DNA from 2 places in the Williamsia sp. D3 genome. Region 1 is predicted to be linked to the other one. Evidence: predicted binding sites of a transcription regulator. Region 1 holds the regulator's gene; the other holds the start of a gene.
The links. Region 1 encodes LexA, which represses DNA repair genes until DNA is damaged. Its sites were predicted from a motif close to CGAACANNTGTTCG; they were not measured.
Positions count from the first base shown of each region.

Region 2: the regulator LexA is predicted to act here: its motif matches at 6,119-6,132, upstream of W823_RS55155 (HNH endonuclease signature motif containing protein).

Region 1 is NZ_AYTE01000026.1:325,886-340,556, forward strand. It holds gene W823_RS46580 (hydrogen peroxide-inducible genes activator) at 1-156, opposite strand, end outside; gene W823_RS46585 (peroxiredoxin) at 292-879, shown strand; gene W823_RS46590 (alkyl hydroperoxide reductase) at 906-1,436, shown strand; gene W823_RS46595 (aspartate aminotransferase family protein) at 1,527-2,765, opposite strand; partial or broken gene hrpA (ATP-dependent RNA helicase HrpA) at 2,909-6,756, shown strand; gene nrdR (transcriptional regulator NrdR) at 6,787-7,236, opposite strand; gene W823_RS56680 (LysM peptidoglycan-binding domain-containing protein) at 7,332-7,853, opposite strand; gene lexA (transcriptional repressor LexA) at 8,076-8,795, shown strand; gene W823_RS46615 (acyl-CoA dehydrogenase family protein) at 8,901-10,043, opposite strand; gene hflX (GTPase HflX) at 10,130-11,566, opposite strand; partial or broken gene dapF (diaminopimelate epimerase) at 11,612-12,501, opposite strand; gene miaA (tRNA (adenosine(37)-N6)-dimethylallyltransferase MiaA) at 12,529-13,440, opposite strand; gene W823_RS46635 (hypothetical protein) at 13,437-14,147, opposite strand; gene W823_RS46640 (DUF349 domain-containing protein) at 14,489-14,671, shown strand, end outside.
Region 2 is NZ_AYTE01000048.1:38,323-52,993, reverse strand. It holds gene W823_RS55185 (excinuclease ABC subunit UvrA) at 1-249, opposite strand, end outside; gene W823_RS55180 (VOC family protein) at 396-806, opposite strand; gene W823_RS55175 (helix-turn-helix transcriptional regulator) at 812-1,261, opposite strand; gene W823_RS55170 (heavy metal translocating P-type ATPase) at 1,258-3,384, opposite strand; gene W823_RS55165 (DUF305 domain-containing protein) at 3,496-4,149, opposite strand; gene W823_RS55160 (DUF6153 family protein) at 4,239-4,664, opposite strand; gene W823_RS55155 (HNH endonuclease signature motif containing protein) at 4,726-6,114, opposite strand; gene W823_RS55150 (hypothetical protein) at 6,303-6,851, shown strand; gene W823_RS55145 (hypothetical protein) at 6,823-7,236, shown strand; gene W823_RS59180 (DUF4145 domain-containing protein) at 7,606-8,001, shown strand; partial or broken gene W823_RS59805 (hypothetical protein) at 8,146-8,412, opposite strand; gene ychF (redox-regulated ATPase YchF) at 8,679-9,758, opposite strand; partial or broken gene W823_RS55135 (AI-2E family transporter) at 9,828-11,053, opposite strand; gene W823_RS55130 (DNA glycosylase AlkZ-like family protein) at 11,155-12,267, shown strand; gene W823_RS57580 (hypothetical protein) at 12,272-12,526, opposite strand; gene W823_RS55120 (AlkA N-terminal domain-containing protein) at 12,744-14,261, shown strand; gene W823_RS55115 (methylated-DNA--[protein]-cysteine S-methyltransferase) at 14,261-14,671, shown strand, end outside.

The DNA of each region.
Region 1 (14,671 bases):
GACCCCCAGTCCGGCCTCCAGGGCTGCGAGGGCTTGGGACAGCGACGGCTGACTGATGCCGAGACTGGTTGCCGCAGAGCCGAAATGGCGTTTCTCGGCGACGGCCGCAAAGGCCTTGAGCCCGGCGATGGTCGGTTGATAACTTTGATCGGCCATACCTATCACCTTAGTGCTACTCATCACGTTTCCTTTTCGCCCGTACTTGGGCACGATGGTTCAGTGCGCACTGACGCGTCCGCACACACGAAGATCTGAAAATCTCGCATCTCTAGTCGAATACCAAGGAGCACCATGGCTTTGCTGACCATCGGCGACCAATTTCCTTCCTACAACCTGACGGCCGTGATCGGCGGCGACCTCTCGAAGGTCGACGCCCAGCAGCCCGATGACTACTTCACCACCATCAGCAGCGACGACCACCCGGGCAAGTGGCGCATCGTGTTCTTCTGGCCCAAGGACTTCACCTTCGTGTGCCCCACGGAGATCGCCGCCTTCGGCAAGTTGAACGAAGAGTTCGCAGACCGCGACGCCCAGGTCCTCGGAGCGTCCGTCGACAACGAGTTCGTGCACTTCCAGTGGCGTGCGCAGCACGAAGATCTGAAAACCCTTCCCTTCCCGATGCTTTCGGACCTCAAGCGTGAACTCGCATCGGCAGCCGGCGTGCTCAACGCCGACGGTGTCGCCGATCGTGCGACGTTCATCGTGGACCCGAACAACGAAATCCAGTTCGTCTCGGTGACGGCCGGTTCCGTCGGTCGCAACGTCGACGAGGTTCTGCGGGTGCTGGATGCACTTCAGTCCGACGAGTTGTGCGCCTGCAACTGGAAGAAGGGCGATCCGACCATCAACGCTGGTGAGCTGCTGACCGCAAGCGTCTGACGCTCGCAACAAGGATTGGGTGAGACATGAGTATCGACAACCTGAAGAACGCGCTGCCCGAGTACGCGAAAGACCTCAAGCTCAATCTCGGGTCGATCGCTCGCACAACGGTTCTCAAAGACGAGCAATTGTGGGGCACCCTCCTGTCCACCGCAGCCGCTACCAAGAACGCCGTGGTGCTCAAGGAGATCGCCGACGAAGCGGCCGACACGCTTTCGGCAGAGGCGTACAACGCCGCACTGGGCGCCGCGTCGATCATGGGCATGAACAACGTGTTCTACCGGGGACGGGGCTTCCTCGACGGCAAGTACGACGACCTGCGAGCCGGGCTGCGGATGAACATCATCGGCAATCCCGGCGTCGACAAGGCCAATTTCGAGCTGTGGTCGTTCGCGGTGTCGTCCATCAACGGGTGCGGTCACTGTGTGGCAGCTCACGAGAACACGCTGCGCGAGGCCGGCATCGACCGCGAGGCCATTCTCGAGGCACTCAAGGTGGCTTCCATCGTCGCCGGCGTGGCAGCCGCACTGAGCACCGCCGACGTACTCGTCGGATAGACCCAACACACAGAACCCACCCGTTCCGATCGAAGCCGGTCGCCGTTGTCGGCCGGCTCACCGAAACCGGTGGGTTCTGTTGTCGAGTGACTAGCTCAGGGCGTCGGAGATCCGCTCGGCGAGCTCGGCCACCTGCGCGCCTGTCATCACAAAAGCCGGCGAGATCTGTAGTGCGCCTTGGCCTGCCGCCCGTCCGCTGACGCCGTGAGCGCGCAGAGCTGCCACGGCAGCAGGTGCCCGCGAAGGCTCCTCGAGCTGGACGGCGCTCACCGCGCCTAGCCCGCTGCGGACCTCGCTGACCGCGTCCAGATCAGCAAGCGGCGCAAGCGCCACATGCAGATCGGACTCCAAACGGGCAGCATCTTCGAGCAGACCTTCGGTCTCGATGATGTCGAGGTTCGCCATGGCTGCTGCGGCGGCCCCGGCGTGACCTCCGTAGGTGTAACCATGGCGCCACCAGACACCGCCGGAATAGAACGGTTCGGCGATGTTCGGGGCGATGAACACCGCTCCCATCGGCACGTACCCCGACGTCAATCCCTTCGCGGTGGCGATCATGTCGGGTTGCAGGTCGAATCGGCTCGAGGCGAACCATGATCCGCCGATCCGGCCGAAGCCGGTGACCACCTCGTCGGCGACGAACAACACATCGTGGTCGCGGCAGATCTGGCGCACCTCGGCGAGGTAACCCTCCGGCGGGAGGTAGATCCCGCCCGCCCCGATGATCGGTTCACAGAAGAACGCGGCGATGTTCTCGGCACCGACCCGCTCGATCAACCCCAGCAGCCCTTTGGCGTCATCCCAGTCGACAGTGGCCGCATCGGCCATGAGATCGCCGTAGTTCTCGCGGTTCGGGGGCAGCCCGGACAGCGCGGTGCCGCCGACGTGCATACCGTGATACGCCTTCGTGCGGCCGACCACGATCTTCTTGTCGGGCCTGCCCATCTCATGCCAGTAGCGGCGCGCCAGTTTGACGGCCGAGTCGATGGAATCGCTGCCGCCCGAGGTGAAGAACACCTTGCTCCCCGGTACCGGAGCGAGGCCGGACAGACGGTCGGCCAACGCCGCCGTGACGTCGGAGGTGATGTCACCGAAGCCGGAGTAGTGCGCCAGCGTGCTCAACTGATTCGCCACCGCGTCGGCGATCTGCGTGCGTCCGTGCCCGACGTTGGTGAACCACAGGCCTGCTGTGGCATCGAGATACTTGTTCCCCTTGTCGTCCCAGATGTGGACGCCTTCACCCTTGGTGACCACAAAGGGTCCCGTGGTGCTCACTGCGCCCATGTCGGCGAATCCGTGCCAGAGACCGGCAGAAGTTGAGACTGTCATGTGAACATCATGCCTGGTGTCCCCCTGGTTTCCTCCGGGGCCGCAGCCACTCTCGTGTCAATCCGTGTTCGGGCGCGCCGGGAGCGGGGACACGGGTCCGCCGGACATTGCCGGATCCGCCGCTCAGGTAGGCTAGATCAGTTATGTCGACTTCGTCCAACCAGCCGGAACAGTCCGCCCGGCGTAAACGGCGACGACGTCCGACCAACCGCTCCACCCGCACCGACCGGCCGGATCCGGCTGTGATCGAGCGCCGACGCGCGCTCGTCCCCACGATCAGTTACCCGCCGCAACTGCCGGTGTCCGAGGCCCGCGATGCCATCGCCGAGGCGATCTCGGAGCATCAAGTTGTTGTCGTCGCCGGTGAAACCGGTTCCGGTAAGACCACACAGCTTCCCAAGATCTGTCTCGAGCTGGGGCGCGGACTGGCCGGCAAGATCGGTCACACTCAGCCTCGCCGACTCGCTGCGCGGTCGGTTGCCGAACGGATCGCCGAGGAAACCGGGACCGAACTCGGCGGCGTCATCGGATATTCCGTGCGCTTCACCGACAAGGCAGGCGACGACACGCTGGTCAAGGTGATGACCGACGGCATACTGCTGCGTGAATTGTCCCAGGACCGGATGCTCCGTGAGTACGACACCCTGATCATCGATGAGGCCCACGAGCGAAGCCTCAACATCGACTTCATCCTCGGCTACCTCAAGCAACTGCTGCCACGCCGCCCCGACCTGAAGATCATCATCACCTCGGCAACCATCGAACCCGGCCGGTTCGCCGACCACTTCGCGACCGATGACGCGCCGGTGCCGATCATCGAGGTGTCCGGCCGCACCTATCCGGTGGAGATCCGCTATCGCCCACTCGTGGTCGACGACGAGGACGAAGCCGACCTCGATCAGCTACAGGCCATCGGGGCCGCCGTCGACGAGCTGTGCTCTCACGGCCCAGGCGACATCCTGGTGTTCCTGCCCACCGAACGCGAGATCACCGATACCGCGAAATCGCTTGCACACCTTGAATCCCGTGGCATCGAGATCGTCCCGCTGTTCGCCCGGCTGTCCGCGGCAGACCAGCACAAGGTGTTCTCCAGTCACCGAGGTCGGCGAATCGTGTTGTCCACCAACGTTGCCGAGACATCGTTGACCGTGCCGGGAATCCACTACGTCATCGACGCCGGCACCGCCCGGATGTCGCGCTACTCCACGCGCACCAAGGTGCAGCGGCTGCCGATCGAGCCGATTTCGCAGGCCAGCGCACGGCAGCGGGCGGGGCGGTGTGGCCGCGTGGCCGCAGGTGTGTGCATCCGGCTCTACAGCGAAGAGGACTTCGAGAGCAGGCCCGAGTACACCGAGCCCGAGATCCTGCGCACCAACCTCGCGTCGGTGATCCTCACGATGACCTCTCTGGGGCTCGGCGACGTCGGCCGGTTCCCGTTCGTACAGCCGCCGGATCAGCGGGCGATCCGAGACGGCCAGCAACTACTGGACGAACTCGGGGCGCTCGAACCTGCCTCGGCCGACAACCCCGTGCGCCGACTCACCCCGATCGGACGGTCGCTCGCTCGCATACCTGTCGATCCGCGGCTGGCGCGCATGCTGGTCGAGGCCGACAAACAGGGCGTGGTCGGCCCGATGCTCGTGTTGGCGGCCGCACTGTCGATTCCGGACGTACGCGAGCGGCCGGCCGAACACCGCCAGGCGGCCGATGCCTCGCATGCGCGCTTCGCCGCTCCGGGGTCGGAGTTCCTGACCCTGCTGAATCTGTGGACCTACCTGGACGAACTACGCTCGGAGTTGTCGTCGAACCAGTTCCGGAAGCGGTGCGGTCGAGAGTATCTGCACAGCTTGCGAATCCGCGAATGGCGAGACCTGCACGCGCAGCTGGTCCGGATCGCCAAGGACCTCGGGTGGTCGGTTCCTGCGACGGTGACCGCACCAGACCATGAATCGCCATCGGCGGCGTCGATTCATCAATCCATCCTGTCCGGTCTGCTCAGCCAGATCGCGTCCGCGAGGGAGACGCCAAGGAGTTCCTGGGCGCTCGCGGCACGAAGTTCATGATCTTCCCGGGATCTCATCTCTCGTCGAAACCACCACGGTTCGTGATGGCGGCCGAGATCGTGGAGACCTCTCGGCTCTGGGCGCGTACCGCCGCACGCATCGAACCGGAATGGGCCGAGCGCCTGGCCGGGCACCTCGTCAAACGGCAGTACAGCGAGCCTCATTGGTCCGGGAAACACTCAGCGGCCATGGCCTACGAGCGGGTCACCCTCTACGGCGTCCCGCTGGTCACCAAACGACGCGTGAACTACGGCTCGATCGATCCCGCCGTTGCTCGCGAGTTGTTCATCCGCCACGCGCTCGTGGAGGGTGACTGGCGTACACAACACCCGTTTTTTCACCGCAATCGCGCGTTGCTCGAGGACGCCGAGGAGTCGGTTCACCGGGTGAGGCGCACCGACGTCATCGTCGACGACGACCAGCTCTTCGCCTTCTACGACCGTCACATCGGCGAAGAAGTGGTGTCGGGCAGACACTTCGACACGTGGTGGAAGACCGCACGCAAAGCTGACCCCACCTTGCTGGATCTGGATCCCGCCGACCTCGTGGCCGACGCTGCCGCCACCGACCCGGCCGGGTTTCCCGACCACTGGCGTCAGGGAGACACAAGTTATGCCTTGAGTTACCGGTTCGAGCCCGGCACCGTCGATGACGGCGTAAGTGTGCTCATCCCGTTGTCGCTGCTCGTGCGTGCCCGGCCCTCTGGATTCGACTGGCTGGTCCCCGGCATGCGCTTGGAGCTGATCACCGAGCTGATCCGCACCCTGCCGAAATCCCTACGGCGGCAAGTGGGACCGGCCCCCGACCTGGCCGGGCAAATACTGGAGTCGGTGACACCGAGGAGCAAGCCTCTCACCGAGGCGGTGGCCGCCGAGATCCGTGCGCGCACGGGTGTCGACGTAGCAGCATCAGATTTACGACTTGCCGCACTCCCCGGCCACCTGCGTATGACCTTCACTGCGGTCACCACCGACGGCGAAGTTCTCGGACGTTCCAAGTCGCTGCGCGAACTGCAGGATCGACTGGCCGGTAGATCTCGCGCTGCCCTGGAGAGTGAGGCCGGCACCGCATCCCGACCTGTGGCCACCACGTGGACCGCTGACACCTTCGGAGACATCAGCCGCACATTGCGCAGTTCTGTTGCCGGGCAAGACATCACAAGCTATCCCGCCCTGACCCGCCGAGGCAGTGGTTTCACGGTGGTCGCCGTACCCACCCAGGCCGAGCAGGCTGCGAACATGTACGACGCTGTTGTCGAGATGATCGTCTCCAGCGTTCCGCCACTACGACCGTCGGTGACATCGACACTGAGCACCGCCGAGCGACTCGCCCTCAGTCAGAGCCCCTACCCGGACACCGCTGCTCTTCTGGCCGATTGCGTTCGGGCTGCCGTGGTGGACCTTGTACCCAACCCGCCGAATGTCTGGACGACAAGCGAATTCGCTGCACTTCGGGAAAATGTGGCCCGCCAGGCAACCGGGAGGGCAACGGACAAACTACGCAGGGTGGCGACGATCCTGACCCGCGTGGCGCCCCTACGAACGGCGATCACCGCGGGCGCCAGATCGATCGCCGCAGACGACGTGCGGGACCAGCTGGACGAGCTGCTGTTCGACGGATTCGTCTCTGCGACACGCGACGAACACCTCTCGGAGATCCCCCGCTACCTCGATGCTGCGAGGTCGAGGCTCGAACAGCTCCCGGCAGGCGCCGCTCGCGATGCCCAGTCGATGGCTGCCATCGACCGGGTGGTGTCGGCGTGGACTGATCACCTGCGACACGTGCCGCCCGGTCGCCGGGACGCGGTCAACGACCAAGCTGGATGGATCGTCGAAGAGCTGAGAGTTGGACTGTTCGCACAGCACCTGCGTACTGCGTATCCCGTGTCGGAGAAACGGGCGATCAAGGCCATCCGGGAACTGCGCTGATCCGGCAGCACCACTGCCGGACGAAAGCGGTCAGGGTTTGGCCGCTCGCAGATCGTCGATCTCTTTCTGGAAGTCTTCGACTGAGTCGAACGAGCGATACACCGACGCAAAGCGAAGGTAAGCGACCTCGTCGAGATCTCGTAACGGGCCCAGGATCGCCAGGCCCACTTCGTTGCTGGGAACTTCGGCCGATCCTGAGGCTCGAACGGCCTCTTCGACCTGCTGCGCGAGCAGGTGCAGACGGTCATCGTCGACCGCGCGGCCCTGGCAGGCGCGCCTCACGCCCCTCATCACCTTCTCGCGGCTGAAAGGTTCGGTGACACCGTTGCGTTTGACGACCGCGAGGACTGCGCTCTCCACGGTGGTGAACCGCCGTCCGCATTGCGAGCAGGCCCGCCGACGACGAATCGCCTGGCCCTCGTCGGCCACCCGTGAGTCGACGACCCGCGTGTCCTCGTTCTTGCAAAACGGGCAGTGCATGCAGGGTTCCTCGGACGTCAGCGGCCCCGTCGGAATGACCGGACACTCTGTTGTAGAGGATACCGCCCGGCCGATTGCTTGCCCCAGCACTGCAGCTACCGCGCGTAGATCGGCGTCACCAGGGATTGCCCGGGCGACAACGCTGAATTGCTCATCGCGTTGAGGTCCATGATCTTCTCCACCACCGCTTCGGTCGGCATCTCGGGTGCGATTCGAGAGGCGATGTCGCCCAACGATTCTCCCGACTGCACGTGGACGACCGCCGTCCCGGTGTTCGCCGGAGCGGCACCGCTCTCGACAACCCGGCCGAAGAACATGAGGAACAGCACGAGCATCATCAGGCCGATTCCGACCACGGCGGCTCCGGCCCAGGCACGTCGGCGGAAATACACATCGCGCTCGACGGCAACCGACGGTGCGGAACTGCCCGGCTCGGAGCAGCCCACCACAACACGGCGGTCTGCGGCGAGCCTGCGGTCGGCCGGTCGGCGAGTACTGTCGACACGCGCTCGCGCCGTGCGGGTGTACTGATCGGAGGCGACGGGCCCACCGACTCGGGCGAGGCGGCGACGGGGCCGCTCAGCGGCCGGGCGGCTGATGGTGGTGGCTGCAGTCATTGTTCGATCCTCGGGTCAACAGTTCGATCACTCGTTCGATTGAACGAATGTTCGAGTTGTATCACGGGGGTCCGACACACGCCACGCCCAATCGAACAAATGTTTGAGAGTTGTGACTGATTGCATTAGCGTGATCCCCATAATCCAACGAACAACGTGTGCGTTTTCTTCTCTCGACAGCTACGACACCTTGGCCGGACACCGTACGAACTGGAGGACCTGATGGCCGATACGACAGACACCCGGACGCCGCCGGACGCGGCGGCCGCGACGGTGGTCACTTCCGAACCGCTGGCCGAGGGGTCTCTGACCCCGCGCCAGAAAGCCGTGCTGGAGGTGATCCGGGCGTCGGTCCGCGAACGCGGCTATCCCCCGTCCATCCGCGAGATCGGTGATGCCGTCGGCCTCACCTCCACGTCGTCGGTCGCTCATCAGCTCCGCACCCTCGAGCGCAAAGGATTCCTCCAGCGCGAGAACAACCGTCCCCGGGCGGTCAACATCCAGGACACCGACCTCAACCCGGCCACGGCGGCCGGCCAGGTCCAGGTACCCGACGAATCACTGCCGACACCGACGTTCGTTCCGGTCCTCGGCCGCATCGCGGCCGGCGGGCCGATCCTGGCCGAGGAAGCCGTCGAAGACGTGTTCCCGCTACCGAAAGAGCTTGTCGGGGAAGGGTCTCTGTTCCTCCTGCGGGTGGTCGGCGAGTCGATGATCGATGCCGCCATCTGTGACGGCGACTGGGTGGTCGTCAGACAGCAGAATGTCGCAGACAACGGCGACATCGTCGCGGCCATGATCGACGGAGAGGCGACCGTCAAGACGTTCAAACGCACCAAGGATGCGGTGTGGCTGATGCCGCACAACCCGGTGTTCGACCCCATCCCCGGCGACAACGCCGTTGTGTTGGGCAAAGTCGTCACGGTGATGCGGCGCCTCTGAGGCGTCCGGCAACATCCTCGGTAACCGGGGACGCGGGGACTACGCAGACACGAGTGGGGTGCACCTTCCGGTGCACCCCACTTCGCGTAGTTATGAAACTCGTACTCAGACCCCGAGGCTTCGGCCGATGACTTCCTTCATGATCTCGGTGGTGCCGCCGTAGATGGTCTGAACGCGCGAATCGAGGAAGGCCTTGGCCACCGAGTACTCACGCATGTAGCCGTAGCCACCGTGCAGTTGCAGGCAACGATCGATGAGGTGGACCTGGTTCTCGGTGGCGTAGTACTTCGCCATCGCCGCGTCCGGAACGGTGAGCTTCTTCTCGTTCAGCAGTTCGATACACCGATCGACGAACACACGGGTGGTAGCGGTGGACGTCGCCAGTTCGGCGAGCAGGAACCGCGAGTTCTGGAAGCTACCGATCGGGCGGCCAAATGCCTTGCGGTCCTTCGTGTACTGGATTGTCGTCTCGAGAACCGACTCCATCGCACCGGCCGCCACAACAGCGATCGACAGGCGCTCCCGCGGGAGGTTCTGCATCAGGTAGATGAAGCCCATCCCCTCCTCGCCCAGCAGGTTCTCGGCGGGCACCTTGACGTTGTCGAAGCTCAGCTCGGCGGTGTCCTGCGCCTTCATCCCGACCTTGTCAAGATTGCGGCCGCGTTCGAATCCCTCCATACCGCGCTCGACCACCAGCAGGCTGAACCCCTTCGCACCGGCCTCGGGGTCGGTGCGGGCCACCACGATGACGAGGTCCGCGTTGATACCGTTGGTGATGAACGTCTTGGAACCGTTCAGCACCCAGTTGTCGCCGTCTTTCTTGGCGTTGGTCTTGATGCCCTGGAGATCGGACCCGGTGCCGGGCTCGGTCATCGCGATCGCGGTGATCAGCTCACCGGACACGAAGCCGGGCAGCCAGCGTGCCTTCTGCTCGTCATTGCAGAGGTCGAGCAGGTACGGCGCCACCACGTCGTTGTGCAGCGCGAATCCGATACCGCTATAGCCGCCGCGGACGGTCTCTTCGTCGATGATGGTGTTGTAACGGAAGTCGTCGACTCCCCCGCCACCGAACTCCTCGGGCGCCTCCACCGCGAGGAATCCGTTCTTTCCTGCTTCGACCCAGACATCCCGGTCCACCAGGTTCTGCTCTTCCCAGCGTTCGTGGTTCGGCGCCACGTGCTGTTCGAGGAAGCTCCGGTACGAATCACGGAAGAGAAGGTGCTCGGGCTCGAAAAGGGTGCGTTCCATCGTCAGGTCTCCGTTACAGGTGGCATTGGTTGGATATCCAACTGTAACCGGATTCTACATCTGTCCCAAAGCTGCAGTTCGAAGCGCTATTCGGCCGCCTCGGGAATGGCCAGAGATGCCAGCTGGCGCGACAGCGCGGCAGGCACCGTGGCGGTGATCGCAGTCCCGTCCGGTTCGTGACGTTCGGTCAATACGTCACCCTCGGCATGGATCCGGGACACGAGGTCGCCACGCTCATACGGCACCCGGACACTGACGTGCACGTCGTTCCTGGCCACCGACTCCCGGATGCGGTCGAGGAGTACGTCGATGCCCTCGCCGGTGGCCGCCGAGATGAACACGGCTGTCGGGAACAGCCCTTTGAGCTGCGCCAGTACCAGCGGGTCGGCCGCATCGATCTTGTTGATCACGAGCAGTTCGGGCGGAGCTGTTGCCTTCTCCTCCTCGAGCACGGATTCGATCACCTTCCGCACCGCCATGATCTGGTCGGTCGGAACCGGATCCGAACCATCAACGATGTGCAGGAGCAGATCGGCGTCGGCGACTTCTTCGAGGGTCGAACGGAAGGCCTCGACCAGCTGGGTGGGCAGATGCCGGACAAATCCGACGGTGTCGGTGATGACCAGTTCACGGCCATCCTCGAGGGACATCTGACGGGTTGTCGGATCGAGGGTTGCGAACAAGGCGTTCTGGACCAGCACGCCCGATCCGGTCAACGCGTTGATCAAACTCGATTTGCCGGCGTTCGTGTACCCGACGATGGTCACCGCTGACGCGGCAGCCTGCTTTCGCTTGGCGCGCTTAGTGGTTCGTGACGTCTTCATCTCGCGGATCTCGCGCCGCAGTTTCGCGGTGCGTTCGCGGATCCGTCGACGGTCGGTCTCGATCTTGGTCTCACCGGGTCCGCGCAGTCCGACGCCGCCATTGCTGCCGGCACGGCCACCCGCCTGCCGGGACATGGATTCACCCCAGCCACGAAGCCGCGGGAGCATGTACTCCATCTGGGCCAGGGCGACCTGCGCCTTGCCTTCTCTCGACGTCGCGTGCTGGGCGAAGATGTCGAGGATCAGCGCAGTTCGATCGACAACCTTGACCTTGACCACTTTTTCCAGAGCGGTCAGCTGAGCGGGGGTCAGCTCGCCGTCGCAGATGACGGTGTCGGCGCCGGTGGCCAAGACGATCTCACGCAGCTCATGAGCTTTGCCGGACCCGATATAGGTTGCCGGGTCGGGCTTTTCACGACGCTGGATGAGACCTTCGAGAACTTCCGACCCTGCCGTCTCGGCGAGGGCCTTGAGCTCGGCGAGACTGGAATTTGCTTGCGCAGTGGTGCTGCCCTGCGTCCAGACCCCCACCAGGACAACCCGTTCGAGTCGCAGCTGGCGGTACTCGACCTCGGTGACGTCGGTGAGTTCTGTGGACAATCCGGCGACGCGCTGCAGCGAACTGCGTTCGTCGAGCTGGAGTTCGCCGATCGTCGGCGCGTCGCGCTGATCGTTGCCGGTCTTGTTGATTTCGGTCATGAGATCACCATGGTGACACTCGGGTAGGTGTGGTGCATACCGATTTTAGAGCCATCCCTCGTTGAGCACTCCGGCGCCGACGAGTACCGACGGGCCGCGCAGCGTTGTGTTCTCGTCATCGACCGTCACCGTGATCTGGCCCCCGGGAACGTTGACGAGTACCGTCCCCTCGGACCTTCCCATGAACCGCAGAGCAGCTGCGCCGGCGGCGACGACTCCGGTACCGCAGCTGCGGGTTTCACCGACTCCGCGTTCGTGGACCCGCATCGTGATCTCGGCGTCCACGGCGTCCGCAGCGCCTGCCGACGGTGCGGTGATCAGCTCGATGTTCACACCATCGGGAAAGACTGTGTTGTCGAACGTGATCGACCCGCACAGATCGATGTCCGCCAGATCCTGCGGCGTCAACCCGTCGACCACGCACGCCAGATGGGGATTGCCGACATCCACCGACACCCCGGCGTACCGCCGGCCGTCGATCTGGCTTTGCTGTCGACGCCGAGACGGGCTGGGCCCATGTTCACGGTGACGTCGGCCGACGAACCCGTCACAGCGTGCACCGTCACCGGCCGCGCACCTGCGCGCGACCCGACGGTGAAGGAGCGTTCGGACACGAGCTCGTGCGCGGCAAGGAAATGCGCGAACACCCGGACACCGTTGCCACACATCTCCGCGATCGAGCCGTCGCCGTTGCGGTAGTCCATGAACCAATCGTCGTCGGCTATGCCGGCGCCGAGCGCTGTGAGCACACCCGCGTCGCGGAGTGCCCCGGCTGTGGCGACCCGGAGGACCCCGTCCGCCCCGATGCCACGGTGACGATCACACAGCGCCGACACGAACTCCGGGGTGAGGTCCAACTGCACGCCGGGGTCGGGCAACAGCACAAAATCGTTCTGTGTGCCGTGCCCTTTGACGAAATCGACGCGTGCGAACATTCTGTCAACGATACGCGCCCGACCTCCTCATCTGCCTGCCGCGCGCAGCGCCTGACCGGTGAGGTCCGGCGACGAGGCGTCGAGCCAGTGGATGCGAGGGTCACGGCGGAACCAGGACCGCTGCCTGCGTACGTAACGCCGCGTACCGATGAAGGTCAGCTCCTGCGCGCGCGCCACGTCGTATTCGCCGTCGATGGCCGCCATCACCTGTGCGTATCCGATGGCGCGAGCAGCGGTGACACCATCCCGGAGGCCGGCCGCCAGCAGTGTCTCCACCTCGTCGACGAAGCCCGAACCGAACATCGCACTCGTGCGTCGCTCGATCCGCTCGTCGAGCTCTGCGGTGTCGCGATCGAGTGCGATCACCGTCGTGTCCCACCTGGGGTCACCGATCGTCGGAGCCGACGCGGCGAAGGGCTGACCCGTCAGCTCCACCACTTCCAACGCCCGGACGATCCGGCGACCATCGGTGTCCAGGATCTGCCGGGCGGCTTCCGGATCCACCTGCGCCAGCCGGTCATGCATTGCTCGTGTCCCGATCCGCTCCAGTTCGTCTTCGTGGCGCCGTCGGACGGCCGGATCAGTGGCCGGGAAGTTCCAGTCGTCGAGGAGTGCCTGGATGTACATCATCGATCCACCCACCACCACCGGCGTTCGCCCCTGCGCCAGGAGACGCTCGATGTCCTCGCGGGCGGCCTGCTGATACCTGGCGACGGTCGCCGTCTCGGTGACGTCGAGGACGTCGATCTGATGATGAGTGATCCCGCGACGCTCGTGCACGGGAACCTTGGCCGTACCGATGTCCATCCCCCGGTACTGCTGCATCGCGTCGACGTTCACGATGTCCCCGCCCAGCTCGACCGCCAGATCGAGCGCGAGGTCGGACTTGCCACTGGCCGTGGGCCCGATCACCGCGATGGGCTTCGTCCCGGCGGTCACGTGTTCCACCAGGCCACCGTGTAACCCACGCCGAACGGCGCCCCCGCGTAGCGGACCTCGGACGCCAGAGATGGTCCGGCAAAGGCTCCAGATGCCACCTGCCACGCTGCCCTGCCCTCGACGCCGAACTCGGCACACCGCGATTCGTCGAGCCCCGAGATGGTGTTGTGGTCGGCCGCTGCGAGCGCGTCGTCGATCATGTCCTGGAACTCGACCGCACCGCGCTTCAGCCCACCGGGCGACTTCTCGGTGATCGTTGTTGCACCGTCGGCCACCACGAGCAGACCGACAGGCTCCGGGGCCGACGCGAGCCGCGACCTTAGGTCGGACCCTTGCCGTAGACACGACTGCGCGGGCGCAGCCGGGTCGACGACCTCCACCGTGAGAGCAACATGTGGAGCCGTCCGGGTCCGGAGCCATCCCCCGATCAACACTGTGGTGGGCATGCCGGCATCAGTCGGCTCATCAGAACCCGGGACCAATTCCACTGCCACATCGACACCGAAACCCGCCAGGGTTCCCCGCGCAGACATCTCACGTCGAGGGTCTCCGGCACCGACAAGTACCCAGCGACTGCACATTTCGGCGAGTTGTCCACAGACGTCGAATGCCGCGGCCCGCACCGGTGCGACCTCCGAGAGCGCCGGCCCGGACAGTTCTGGCACCAATACCGGCGCGCCCGGGACAAATGCAGCGGCAACCAACACCTGCGCCACGCTAGCCGACGCGCGTGAACCCAGAATGCGCCCGACCGGCCGATTGTCCACGAGTGTCCACACACAAGCCGGTGACCTGCTTCAATGATAGAGGCGGTGCGCCGCCACCCGGGTGTGGAGACCGTTCACCGCCGGTAGACAAACGCAACTGGCAGCCGTGTCGCGCGGCAGGAACTAGGTACTGAGATGACCGAGCAGCACACGCCCGCACCGGCCGCACCAGAGACACCGCGCCCGCCCCGGGACCCAAGCCTGGTCCCCGGCCCGGCCCGCGACCGGGCCCGCGCCCCGGTCAGCACCCCCCGGCAAAGGTCCACCCCGCACCTGCGGAGGTGATACGTCCCGCGTCGGATCCCTCGAAGTTCGGGCGTATCGACGATGACGGCGCCGTGTGGCTCAAAACCTCAGAGGGCGAGCACCAGATCGCCTCGTGGCAGGCGGGCACAGCCGCCGAAGGCCTGGCGCACTTCGGTCGGCGATTCGACGACCTCGTGGTCGAAGTCGAGCTGCTCGAG
Region 2 (14,671 bases), on a different contig from region 1:
GGGCATGAACCCCTGCAGGAAAGCGCTGTACGTCTCGTTGATCATGCGCTGCGATTCGGCAGCGATAGTGCTGAACACCAGCGAACTCTTGCCCGAACCGGAGACACCGGTGAACACCGTGAGCCTGCGCTTCGGGATCTCCACGCTGATGTCTTTGAGATTGTTCACCCGAGCACCCTGCACGCGGATCAGGTCGTGGGTGTCGGCGATGTGCGGTTCCTGCAGTTGCGGTTTCTTGGTGGTGGCCATGCTGCTCCGGTCTCCATTTGTTGGCGCGACGTCGCGGCAGAGCGCCGACTCAGTCTAGTTTCGTACAGCGTACTGGGTTTCTCTGGTCCTGGGTGCTGGTTGAGGATCAGCGCGGGGTGAGCCGGACAACCGGGCACTTCCCGTCATCACGCGACTTCTTGGATTCGGATCATGTTGCCTGCCGGGTCACGGATCGCGCAGTCCCGGATGCCGTAAGGCTGTTGTGTCGGCTCCTGCACCACCTCGGTGCCGTTTGCCTGCACACGCTCGAACGTGTCGTCCAGGTCTTTGGTGGCGAGCAGCAGGCTGGCATACGTGCCCTTGGCCATCATCTCGGCGATCGTGCGCCGTTCATCGTCGGTGATGCCCGGGTCGGCACCCGGCGGGGTGAGCACGATGTTGACATCGGGCTGACCCTTCGGTCCGACCGTGATCCAGTACATGTCGTTATAGCCGACCTCATTGCGGACCTCGAAGCCGAGGGTGTCCCGATAAAAGGCCTTGGAAGCCTCTGGGTCGGTGTGCGGAAGGAAACTCGAATGAATGTTGATGTCCATGTCGCTCACGCTAGTTGCGACGCGATGCCTTTGGCTTCTCGATTCCTGATCGGTCTGGCCACCTTTTTCGTGACGCAGGACGGCATCCCTGCGGTCTCACCCGCGGCCTCACTCCGGTAGGTGCTCGGCGACATCCCGACCAACTCGGTGAAGCGGGTGCTGAACGTTCCCAGCGATGAACAACCCACGGCGAAACACACTTCGGTGACGTTCAGATCGCCCCGCTGGAGCAGCGCCTTCGCACGCTCGATTCGCCGTGTCATCAGATAGGAGTACGGCGACTCGCCGTAGGCCAGCTTGAACTGGCGACTGAGATGACCTGCCGACATGTTCACCCCTCGGGCGAGGGCTTCGACGTTCAGTGGTTCCGCATACTCGCGGTCGATCCGATCGCGTACGCGTCGCAGCAGAGCAAGGTCTCGAAGGTTCTGCGCTGCGGCGGAGTCGCTGGTCACAAGCGTGATGTTGCCATGTCTGCTCTACCTTGCCCAGCGTTCGCGGCCTTGTTCCCTAGATCGCGGGCGTCTGGCCGCAGATCCAGCCGACGCAGGAGCTGCGCGTTGAGGGCAACCACAACCGTCGAGATCGACATGAGGATGGCGCCCACAGACATCGGCAGCACGAACCCGACCGGGGCCAGCAGTCCAGCAGCCAGCGGCACGGAGATCAGGTTGTAACCGGCTGCCCACCAGAGGTTTTGCTTCATCTTTCGGTAGCCCGCCTTGGACAACTCGATCACCGACACGACCGAACGCGGATCGTCCCCGGCCAGAATGACCCCTGCCGATGCGATTGCGACGTCGGTCCCGGCGCCGATGGCGATGCCGACGTCGGCCTGGGCCAGCGCGGGCGCATCGTTCACCCCGTCACCCACCATGGCGGTCGTGCGTCCGACGCCCTGCAGTTCTTTGACCTTCGACGCCTTGTCCTCCGGCCGAACTCCGGCGAACACGCGGTCGATACCCAGCTCGGTCGCGACCGATCGGGCCACGGCGTCGGCGTCACCGGTGATCATGACAACCTCGATGCCCTGTCGATGTAGTGCCGCAACGGCTTCCCGCGATTCCGGCCTGATGTCGTCGGCCAACTTCAGTGCTCCGACCACCTCGTCGTCGACGAGTACGTGCAGGATGATGGCTCCGTCGGCACGCCAGTTCTCGGCAACCTCGACCTCGGCGCGCTGGTGCCGCTCCAACATGCGCGGGCCCCCGACCCGGACATGCTTCCCTTCCACCGACGCCGACACCCCTTCGGCCGGTGACGCCCGGAACTGTTCGGCCGGGGGAACCTGCAGCTGACGCGCCTTGGCGGCCTCGACGATCGCCTTGCCCAACGGGTGCTCGCTGTCGGACTCCACCGCCGCGGCCACGGCAAGCACGCGGTCTTCAGTCGCCGCGCCCAGTGCGTAGACCGCGACAACAGTCGGCTCCCCTTGTGTCAAGGTGCCGGTCTTGTCGAACAGCACCGCGTCGACCGACCGCATGCGTTCGAGAGCGAGGCGGTCTTTGACCAACACACCTGCACGGGCAGCGCGTTCGGTGGCGATCGCAACCACGAGAGGGATTGCCAGCCCGAGAGCGTGGGGGCACGCGATCACCAGCACGGTGATGGTGCGCACCACCGCGTCGTCGGTGGACCCGAGGACCGACCAGACGATTGCGGTGAGGGCTGCGGCGCCGAGCGCGTACCAGAAGAGCCACGCGGCCGCGCGGTCCGCGAGGCGTTGTGCCCGCGACGACGAGTTCTGCGCCTCGGACACCAGTCGCTGGATACCCGCCAGCGCGGTGTCGTCGCCGATGGCCGTGACGCGAACGCGCAGAGCTGAATCGGTGGCGACGGTTCCGGCCACCACTGCGTCCCCGACCGTCCGGCCGACGGTGCGCGATTCGCCCGTCACCATCGACTCATCGACCTCGGCGGTCCCGTCGATGATCGTTCCGTCGGCCGGCACGCTCGCTCCCGGACGTACGAGAACCACGTCACCGAGACGGAGTTCCGCGGGAGGTACGAGCACCGTGGAGCCACCTTCGACCTTCTCGGCCTCGTCGGGCAACAGTGCGGCCAGCGAGTCGAGTGCCGACGTGGTCTGCGCCAGCGAACGCATCTCGATCCAGTGCCCGAGCAGCATGATGACGATCAGTAGCGCCAACTCCCACCAGAAATCCAGATCATGGTGCAGCACATCGAGGCTCGCGCCCCATGAGGCGACAAACGCGACCGTGATGGCAAGAGCGATGAGCAGCATCATTCCGGGGGCCCGCGAGCGGATCTCGCTGACCGCGCCGCTGAGGAACGGGCGGCCACCCCACACGAACATGACCGTGCCGAGCACCGGCGAGATCCACGAGACGAACTCGTGGTCGGGTAATTCGTAGCCGATGAGCATTGCGAACATGCCCGAGAATCCGACGACCGGGACTGCGAGCGCGAGCATGATCCAGAACAGTCGGCGGAACTGTCCGACGTGATCGCCGTGGCCGGAATGCCCCGCGTGCCCCGCATGACCACCCTGATGGTCCATTCCCTCATGAGCTGCGTGCTGTTCGGCGTGAGCCGAGTGGTTGTGCATCGTGTCCATGTCCCGAATATATACCCCCTAGGGGTATGTGTCGAGGAGTTGTTTCAACAACATAGGCGCTCCCGCCGAAGCCGGAGCGCCTTTGCTGGATCTTTCGATTCCTGTGAACGGTCAGGACTGCAGGAGCGACCTCATGGTGTCGATCTCCTGCTGCTGAGTCGCCGCAATCGTCGTTGCAAGTTGTTTGGCCGCCTGATTTTCACCGTCGGCGACCTCGACGTTTGCCATCTCGATGGCGCCGGCGTGATGTTCGATCATCATGGCCAGCCAGGCCTGGTCGAACTCCGTACCATTTTTGGCCGCCAGGTCATTCATCTCTTGCTCCGACATCATTCCGCTCATGGTGTCGTCGCCGTGATGCATGTCGCCCTGCCCTCCACCTTGTGCGCTGGGATCAGGTTTGCCCCACTGCTTCAACCACTGGGCGAGCTGTTGCATCTCCGGACCCTGAGCCGACTCGATGGCCTCAGCGAGTTGGACGACCTCGGGAGTGGTGGTCCGACCCTCGAGCAGTTGGGCCATCTCCACGGCTTGCGCATGGTGGGGGTACATCATCTGCGCAAACATCACATCGGCATCGTTGAACGCGGCGGCCTGTTCCGAATTCGAGGCCGTCGGAGCGGCAGATGTGGCAGCCGACTGGTGGGACATCGAGCCCATGTCGTGGTCACCGTTGTCAGAACTGCACCCCGCGAAAAGCAGGGTTGCCGAAGCAGCGATGCCGACGAGCGCGAAACCGGTTCGGCGAGAATGTGTTTTGTACATGATTGTTCCTTCGAATGTTGATAGGGATCGGCGTGCGAAATACACACGCCATGACGGGGACTCACCCGCGGGAAACGGGCGGGGGTCCATCAGATCCTCAAGATCGACAACTTTTCGAGGGAGGGCGCGGCCCAGGGTGGGGCGCGCGAGGCGTACCTGCCGTTGCCAGGAACGTGGATTCGCGGTGCGGCGTTCGCGCCTTGGCGTCCGAGTAGCCGCCGCAAGATCAGCAACACCGACGCGACGGTTATCAACGCCATGCAGAGGGCCATGGCTGCATGCGTTGTCCAATGGGTGCCGTCGGCTGCCATCGCCGGCGGGGCCATGGTTGTGTGGCCCGCATGCTCCTGGTGGGTGGTGACTGCGGCATGTGCGCCTGCGACGCCATGCGCCGGTGCGTGCACCATGGGCACCGAGTGCATGAGGAGAACAGCCAGCAACGCTGCAAACGCCGATGCCGCGACAGTGGCCGCTGAGCCGACAAAGGCGGAGCCAGTGCGTTGCGTGCGCGTCATCTCACCCTCCTCGTGTCGGCCGGAGTCGGCTATACCCCCGTAGGGTACCAAAGCAATAGATTTACGTGCCTGCCTGCCGAACTGCAGGTCGGGTGATGGCTTCTTGTCCGGCGCGTGTGTTGATCCAGATCTCGCGGTCACCGATCAGGGTCGCCGTGATGATGCCCAGCGTTTTGAGGTCGTGATGCTCTTTGCAGAGACATTCCAGGTTTGCCTCTATGGTCCATCCACCGGCCAGCGGGTCGGCATAATTGAACGGCACGATGTGGTCGAGTTCGCATCTGTCGGCGGGCACCAGGCACCCCGGATAGCGGCAGTGCCCATCCAACGCACGCACCATCCGAGCCAGTTTCGCTCCAGGCCGATATCGCAACGCACCTGGCGGTGGCACACTCCATCCACCATGCCCATCCTGATCGGGCGGCGCCTTCACTGGCGGCGGCACCCCGAGGGCTTTCTCCCCCAGCACAATCCGGCTTCTGCCATCGAGCGAGTTCATCAACACGGCCGCAATGTCCTCGCGGGCGATAGCCGAGCCGTCCGCGGTGGCGAACAGGTCGAGGAGTCCCGACACTGCCTGCTCCCCGATCGTCACCAACCCTCGCCACCGCGACTTGTCCGCCAACATCCGCGACTGCACACCGTCAAGGGGGCCGTACCCGAGCAGGTACCCCGGATTCGCGGACAACCCGAGGACTGTTGGCAGGTCCACCACCAACTCCGTCCATGCCCGAGGCGCCAGGCGCGCGGGCTTCTGTTCCGAGTCAGTCCCGTCGGACAGATCAGGAGCGGATTCGATCTGCTCATGACCGGTTGCGATCGCGTCCAGCACCGCGTCCACTTGCCCGGCCCGATCATCCGGCGCCATGTCGTCAAGCTGTGCTTTGGCCCGGACCGCTTCCTCCGCAGTGCATGCGGTGATCAGACTGGCCATCCCACCCGCGCGCCGACGTACCACCACCCGCCGGGCCGGATCGACAACGTCGTCATCATCCGCGACATCCGGCTCGAACAACAGCAGATGACGATCCAACTCCTCAGCAAAGACATTGTCGCTCAGCAACATTGCGTCCTCGGCCAGGACGCCATCAAGATCGATCAACGCGTCTCGATACCCCCGAGATGCGCGGTGATACAACGCCTTGAGCTTGCCGACACTCACCTCGCCGGTATCGAAGGCCTCCGCCAATGCCGGCAGGTGGTCCAACAACCGCCGACACCGCAGCAAATGGTCAGCCTGACCTGTGGAGCACCGCCACGCCACCGCGATCTCACACGCCGCCGCCCGAGTGCCGTTCTCGTCGTCATTACTGGAGACATACCGGTAATACTCGAGGCCGTCATCGAGCCGCCGCGCCCATGCCCGGTTCACCTCACGCTCACCAGACTGCACCCGCGACAACAACTCCGACGCCTCAGCGTCCATCGTGGTGGCCCCCGCCCAACTCATGACTCGAATATACGTTCGAGGTCTGACAGTCATTTTGTCGAACGCAATTGATTACACGTTGAAAGCGAAACGTTAGCTGGGCGCAGAATACCGCCTCGACCAGCGGTTCGCCGGTCTAGCCGCGTACTCTCAGCCCCGTTTCAGCCCGGCTACGCGCCACAGTCAATGCCGCCGACTAGCCTTAGCCCGTGATCAAAGACTCGTGCCGCCGCATACGCGAATGGTGGCTTGAGCGAACCGGCAAACAGCAGCTCGGCTACGGATTCACCGCCCTGGCGGTCGTTCTGACGTTGTTGCTCGCCCTGTTGCGCGGCACGACATCGCTGTCCACTGGCTGGGTTCTGTCGCTAGCCATACTGGGCATCCTCGCGCAGGCGGCAAGCGCCTTCTCGTTCGGGAACGTCGGCAAAGCGGATCCATCTCACGCAGAGGCGTCCGTTCGGCACCTGATCAGGCTCAACGTCCGTTCGACGAATACCGCCTTAACCGCCCAGCAACTGTATGAAGCTCCCGACCTATACAACGCTGGCGATCCCCGCGAATCCCTGTCAGAGATCCAAAGACGAATGGGGGTTGTCAGCGCTGAGTTGAGTTGGATTGCCGAGGACGCAGCTGAAGCAATCCACCATTGGGACCAGTTTTTCCCGCAAGCCGTTACCAAGGCAAAAGAAAGAGGTGAACAGATCAATGACCAGCAGCCAGCGGATCATGACAACAGTGGCGCTAGTGGTGAATGAACGCGAATTGATTCTTGATGCGGGAGAGGACGATGGCGTTCAAATCGGTATGCGCTTTGCCGTTCTGGCTGAAAAGGAAGTCGAGTTGGCGTCAGGCAAGGTAGCTACAATCAAGGTGCCAAAGGTGATCGTAAAGGTCACTCGGTTTGAAGGTGCCAACCTGGCGGTCGGTAGGACGTTCAGGACGATCAGGGGTAGGCCTGGCGCTTTCGGGCTCAGCTCAATGGGAACCTTTGACGCCCTGTCCGATTTCGCTGGAACACCCGACCGCAAGGAGATAATTCGATCGCGGCAGAAGGTCCGTCTGTCATCGGAAGAGAGACTTGTAACCCCCGGCGACGAGGCTTTGCAGACTCTGGGAGACGAGTATGCAGACGAGGACTGACGCTGTCGGCTGGTGGCTTTCGGGCCAGTCGGTACCGACTGGGAGAATTGCTGCATGACTACTGAGGAGCCCGCAACAGAGTCCGCGACCCGCGACCCTAACTCGCTTCCGACCAGCACAGATCTATCTGGGCGGTGCCCGCGATGCGATCTGACAAGTAATTTCAACAAGATCCAGATACACGCGCTCTGCAGCGGGATGGTCGGCAATGTTTTGGGACCTAGCGAGCTTGGGGTGGTTCTGCAGTGCCAGGGCTGCCTGGACTATGTACTAGTGGTAGAGGAGGTGACTGAGATTCACGGGCGGACACTCACAACTCGCGGCACTACGTGGTGGCCGACGCCTGGGGTAGACGGTTTGGATGACTCGGTGGACGAGAACGTGGCCGGGGCATACTCCGAGGCGGTTCGTTGCCTTGGCGTACAGGCCCCTCACGCCGCCGCAGCGATGCTACGAACCGCGCTCGCACATATTGTGGAGGACAAGGGTAGTGAGGCTGCAAAAAGCAAGAAGACCCTCTACGACCGCATCGAACAGATGGTTATCGACAAGACCCTGTGGGAATCATTCGGTGTATGGGCAACCCATATTCGCAAGACCGGAAATGCCGGCGCACACGCTGAAAAGTTTGAACCGATCACCATGGGCCAAGCATCCGAGCTCCAGCGATTCGTCCGGCAGCTGATCGAGTTCCTCTACCTCGTGCCTGGACGTTTGGCAAAGGCAATGCCGCCTATACCCAAGGCGGCCAACACTAACCCCTAAGCTGCCGCACGTTTGTCGGTTCGACGTCGTATCACTCGCGAAAGCAGCGCCTAGAGCGTCGGTCAGCTTATCGCTGGCGTCTTCGTAGAGGTGTCCGTAGATGTCCATTGTGATTTTGTAAGAGCTGTGTCCTAGGTGCTCCTGAACTGCTTTCGCGGGTAGGTTCGCCGCGATCAGCAGCGACGCACAGGCATGCCGTAGGTCATGCGCACGAAGCGTCTTCGGTAGCCCGCGCGAGTAGCAGCAGGCTTCCAGTACTTGAGGTAAAAGTCTCGGCCCCAGTGCATCGGCATAGATCCGAACGGCGCGTCTGCGGTCGCGACCGGCGACGGCCACACGTAGCAGTCCGGCCCAAAGGCACCGAGCCCCGCTTGTCGTTCCGCGTGCTTCTGGAGTTCGGCGAGCGACCATCCCCGCCGTCAACGCCACTGTTCGCGTGCGATTGTTCTTCGGCGGCACGATCACCTAATCGTCTCCGCCCAACGTCGACACGCTGTTCCGCACCTTCACGCGGTTTCCAGCCCCGTCCAGCCCCGTCGAGCCCCGAACCGGCCACGGACGACGGACGACGGTCGAACCTACGGCGTACCGAGACCGTCCTAGCGACGGTTTGACCAGCCTCGAGGACGGAATAACCGACCCCGTGACCTCGCCCTTTACGCGTCACATGAAGACGCCTAAACGTTGAAGCGGAACTCCACGACATCACCGTCGGCCATCACGTAGTCCTTGCCTTCCATCCTGACCTTGCCTGCAGCCTTTGCCGCAGCCATCGAGCCGGCGGCGTCGAGGTCGTCGAAGGACACGATCTCGGCTTTGATGAATCCCTTTTCGAAGTCGGTGTGGATGACACCTGCAGCCTTGGGCGCGGTGTCGCCCTTGTGAATTGTCCACGCGCGCGACTCTTTTGGTCCCGCAGTGAGGTAGGTCTGCAGCCCCAGGGTGTGGAATCCCGCGCGGGCCAGCGAATGCAGGCCGGGCTCGTCCTGGCCGATGGAGTCAAGAAGTTCCTGGGCATCCTCGGCGTCGAGTTCGAGTAACTCGCTCTCCACCTTGGCGTCCAGGAACACCGCGTCTGCCGGGGCCACAACAGCTTTGAGTTCAGCGATGCGGTCGGCATCGGTTAGCACGGACTCATCGGCATTGAACACGTAGAGGAACGGCTTGGTGGTCATCAGATGCAGCTCACGGAGTTTCGCGAAGTCCAGCGAGTCCTTCTGTGAGAACAGGGTCTTGCCTTCGTCGAGCACCTTCTGCGCGGCCTGGGCGGCCGCCACGACCTCGACGAGGTCCTTGTTCTTCCGCGAATCCTTCTCGAGCCGCGGCAGCGCCTTCTCGAGCGTCTGCATGTCGGCGAGGATGAGCTCGGTCTCGATCACCTCGATGTCGGACACCGGATCGACCCGGCCGTCCACGTGCACCACATCGTCATCGGCGAACACCCGCACCACCTGGCAGATGGCTTCGGCTTCGCGGATGTTGGCGAGGAACTGGTTACCCATCCCCTCGCCCTCCGACGCGCCCTTGACGATGCCCGCGATGTCGACAAACGACACCGTGGCCGGGAGGATGCGCTCGCTGGAGAAGATCTCCGCGAGCCGGGCCAGCCGCGAGTCGGGCAACTCCACCACACCGATGTTGGGCTCGATTGTGGCGAACGGGTAGTTCGCGGCGAGCACATCGTTGCGGGTCAGCGCATTGAAAAGGGTGGATTTGCCGACGTTGGGCAGTCCGACGATACCGAGGGTAAGACTCACAACCGACCAGTCTAGTTGCCGCCCGGAGCACGTCGGCGCGCCGTACGATCCCCGGCGCCGTGCGAGTGCTTACGTGGGTTCGGGATCGGTGGGCAATTCGCCCTTGGGAACCACCAGATCATCGTCCTCTTCGTCCGCTTCCACCGTCTCGCCGGCGCGGATGGCGATCTGCTCATCGAGGTACCGCAGGATCACCGTGCCGACCGCCGCGACCGGGACCGCCAAGAAGGCACCGACGATGCCGAACAGCGATCCACCGAGTGACACCGACAGCAAGACGATGACCGCATGCATGTTCATCGACCTCGACTGCAGCCACGGCTGCAGCACGTTTCCTTCCAACTGCTGGACGGCCACGATGATGCCCAGCACGATCAGGGCAGTCCACACACCGTTCCCCACCAAGGCCACCAACACCGCCAGAGCGCCGGCCACAAACGCACCGACAATCGGGATGAACCCGCCCATGAAGGTGATGATGGCCAGCGCATACGCAAGTGGCACACCGAGAATCACCAGGCCGAGCCCGATCAGCACGGCGTCGATCAAGCTGACCAGCGCCTGGGTCCGGATGAAGGCACCCAGCGTCGACCACACCCTCGTCATCACCTCTGCGAGGTGCTCGGCGACCGGCTGGCCGCTCGCCCGGCGGAGCACGGCACGAATCGCGGTCCGTCCTTGAGGAAGAAGAACACCAGGAAGATCACCGTGAACAGCGTGATCAGAACAGACGTCGCCGCGGTCACGCCGGAGAAGACACCCGAGGCGATGGTGGCGCTCGAGTCCTGGATGCGGCTGGTGATGGCGTCCACGCCGTCGTTGAGCTGGTCTTCGCTGAACCGGAAGGGCGGACCGTGCAGCCACTCCTGCACCTTCTCGACACCCTCCGTGGCCTGGTTCGCCAGATCGGTGGACTGGTCGACGACGGACGGTGCGATCGCGCTGATCACCCCGGCCACCACCAAAAGCGCGAGAACCAGGACCAGGCCGGCTGCCGCGGCAGGCGCGACACCCTTGGACCGCAACCAACGCACGGGCGGCCACAGCACCGTGCAGACGATGAGCGCAATGGCGATGGGCAGCAGAATCGTCCACAACTTGCCGATGACCCACGCCGCGATCCAGGCGGCGATCGTGATCAAGATGATCCGGAGGCTGTGCTTGGCCGTCCACGCCATACCGTTCCCGATCACCCTGCCGCGGGTGGGGTGCGACCGGCGGCGTGGACCGGTCACGGACTTGGTGACCTTGGGCCGAACTTGCTCCGACGCGTCGTCCGACGGTGTTGTTGCCATGGTGTGATCGTCACATACGACGCCGACCGGGACCGAACTCGACATCGAACGGCTCACAGGATGTCGCCGGTGCTCCGTACGGTTGTCACGAGGAGGTCATCATGCAGTCGATTCGTCGCGAACAGGTTCTTGCTGCCCGGTGGTTCGCTCAGCAACTCGAACGCCCTGAGGCAACCGGCGAGGACTGCGATCTGCTCGACTTCGGAGTGCAGGACACGGGACCCGACGGCGCCCCTTGGGCTTTGACGATCCGGGGGATGTCAGCGGCCGCGATGGATGGTCTCACCGTGGCCTGGACGGTGCGTGGAGCGCCACACTATTACCGGCGGGCCGACCTCGGTGATGTCGCGGTGGCCGTCAGCCCCTACTCGTCACCCGATGCCGCCAAACGGATCTTCGACGCCAACAAGAAGTTCAAGGACGCAGGCGTCGACACCCTGGTGGCTCTGCGCGAGCTGGCCACCACGATGCGCGCCATCGTCACCGACACGATGGTGAAGGGCGAGATGTCGAGCCGGTTGACCACCGAGCTGCCCGAGCACCACCTACGGGACTGCAAACCGTGCGGTGCGGTGCACCCACATGAGCAGACGTTTCGCCTCGCGGCTCTGCAGGCCGGTCTCGAACTGGTCCCGAACACCAGCCCACCGGTGTTGCACAGGGTGAAAGGTCTGCGCCCCAACGAATTCCGTAGGCCTGACGCCGGCGCGTCCCCACAATTCGACCTCATCCGCAACTATCTGCGGTTCTACGGTCCTTCCACGGCCCAAGAGGTGGCGGCGTTTGTGGACGCACCGGTGAAAGAGGTCAAGGCGCACTGGCCCGATGACGTTCTCGATGTCGACGTCGAAGGTCAGGGCAAATCGGCGTTGATCGAGGCGATCGACGTCCTGACCGATCCCCCACAGCCGACGGCTGTCCGGCTCGCCGGACCGTATGACGCTCTACTGCAAGGACGCGACCGAGAGATGCTGGTCCCTGAGGTTGATCGCCGTAAAACCGTGTGGCCGGTCCTGGGTAGACCGGGAGTGATTTTTGCGGCAGCCGAACCGGTGGGCACCTGGCGTCCCGCCAAGGCGGGCAAGAAATTACGGATCAAGGTCGAGCCGTGGGTCCGTCACACCACGAAAGTGCAGAAGGCCATCGCTGTCGAGGCCGAGAGATTGGCGCGGTTTCGCGGCGTCGAACTCGCCGGCATCGACACCGTGGAGTGATGCCCTAGGCGCGTCGACGCTGCAGCCAGCGGAACATCCCGCCGACCGCGTCGAGGTCTTGCTGCACCGGATCCACGTCTTTCGGCTGCGGCAGATCCGTACCCGCGGCGGGCCGGACCGACCCGGCAGAAGCGTTCTTCTCGGCCTCGATCGCCGACCGCACCGACTGTTCGCCGTAGAGACCCATCATGATCTCGACACCCCAGCCGGGAAACTGCGACAACGGCGCCTCTTTGCGTCCCCATCGTGTTACGTACATATTTCCACTCTGGCACGGGTTGGACGTTTTGTCCGCCTTTTCCTGCGCAAAGAGCCTGAAAGTCGACAGTTTCAGGTCAACCGCCACAGCTTCCACGTGATCTGGGACACAGCGTCTCACGCGGGCCGCCAGGCTCGCGTGAGCGGCCCAGAACCCCCGTGACGGCCGCGTCCGATTCCCGCTAGTAAGAGTGCCGGAATACTGCCAGAGTGGTGCCATGCCCACCACCGCGATCAGTGCGAGCCAACTCGACTTCGACCGTTGCTTCCGCGCGCTACAGGCACGCGACGCCCGGTTCGACGGTCAGTTCTTCGTGGCGGTGCGCACCACCGGCATCTATTGCCGGCCATCGTGCCCGGCCATCACGCCCAAGCCTGGCAATGTCTCTTTTGTCCTGACAGCCGCGGCCGCCCAGCAGAACGGCTATCGCGCCTGCCGTCGTTGCCTCCCCGATGCCGTCCCGGGTTCGCCGCGCTGGAACATCAACTCCGACCTTGCCTCGCGTGCCATGCGACTGATCGAGGACGGCATCGTGGACAGGGGCGGGGTGAACGGCCTGGCCCAGCACCTCGGGTACTCCCCACGCCAACTCGGGCGGGTTCTCGGTGAACAGATCGGCGCCGGACCACTCGCCCTGGCCAGGGCCTACCGGGCCACCACCGCGCGGATGCTCATTCAATGCACCACGATGCCGATGTCGGACATCGCATTTGCCGCGGGCTTCGCCAGCATCCGGCAGTTCAACGACACAGTGCGCGAGGTGTTCGCCCAGACGCCCACCGCTCTGCGTGCCAAGGGTGCCACCAACGCACCAGGTGCCACCGGCAGTGCCGTCACACTGAAACTCGCTGTCCGCCAGCCGTTCACTCCACCCTGGTTGCGGTGGTTCCTGTCCGGACACGCCGTGGCGGGTGTGGAGAGCTGGGATGGCCGTATCTACCGACGTTCGATGTCGTTGCCGCACGGGCCGGTGATCGTGGGTCTGGAGATACTGTCCGACCATGTCCGCGCCGACCTCCGGTTGCACGACATGCGCGACCTCGGAGTGGCGGTGCACCGCGTCCGGCAGTTGCTGGATCTGGACGCCGACGTGGCCGCGGCCAACGAGGTCCTCGCGGCAGATCCTGCTCTGGCGCCTCTGATCTCCGAACGCCCGGGCATACGAGCCCCCGGATGTACCGACGCCTTCGAAGTTCTCCTTCGTACGATGATCGGCCAGCAGATCTCCTTACCTGCCGCACGGACCCACGCCGCCAAACTGGTTGCGGCCCTGGGGGAACCTCTGACCGAGCCGGACGGTGACATCACCCACCTCTTCCCCACGGCCGGCGCAGTGGCCGAGCGAGGGATGCAGGTGCTCACCGGGCCGGCCGCCCGCACCTCGGCCATCGTCGACGTGAGCCGAGCCGTAGCCGACGGCCACCTCACCATCCATCCAGGGATGCCGGCAGCGGAGGTGCGTGCCCAGCTGCTCGCCCAACGCGGAATCGGTTCGTGGACCGCGGACTACGTGACGATGCGACTGCTCAACAATCCCGACGTGTTGCTCAGTACCGACCTGGTGCTCAAACGCTCGGCTCAGGACCTGAAGATCGATCTCGGCGCCACCGGACACTGGTCGCCGTGGCGCTCGTACGCATCGATGCACCTGTGGGCCCAAGCCCTCGCACGAACGGTTCCGATGCTGGCGCCCACACCCACCTCCATCCCTGCACCCACAAGAGAGAAGATCTGATGAGTACAGCTGCCTGGTCCACCATCTCGACACCCACCGGACCATTCACCATGATCGTCGACAGCGACGGTCGGGTGCTCGCCTCCGGATGGTCCGACGATCCCGAATACCTCAAAGCCCTTGTCCACAAGTCGATCCGTCCGCTGACATTGGTGGACAAGCCCGATCTGGGTGAGGTCACCACTGCCGCGAAGACCTACCACCAAGGCGACCTGACGGCCATCGACAACATCCCTGTCCGGCAACGATCGGGTGAGTTCCTCGAACATGCCTGGGACGTGCTGCGAGAAGTGCCCGCCGGGTCTCCGGTCAGCTACACGGAGTACGCGGCCCGCAGCGGCAGGCCCGCCGCGATCCGCGCTGCTGCGAGCGCATGTGCCCGCAACGCCGCGGCCCTGTTCGTCCCTTGT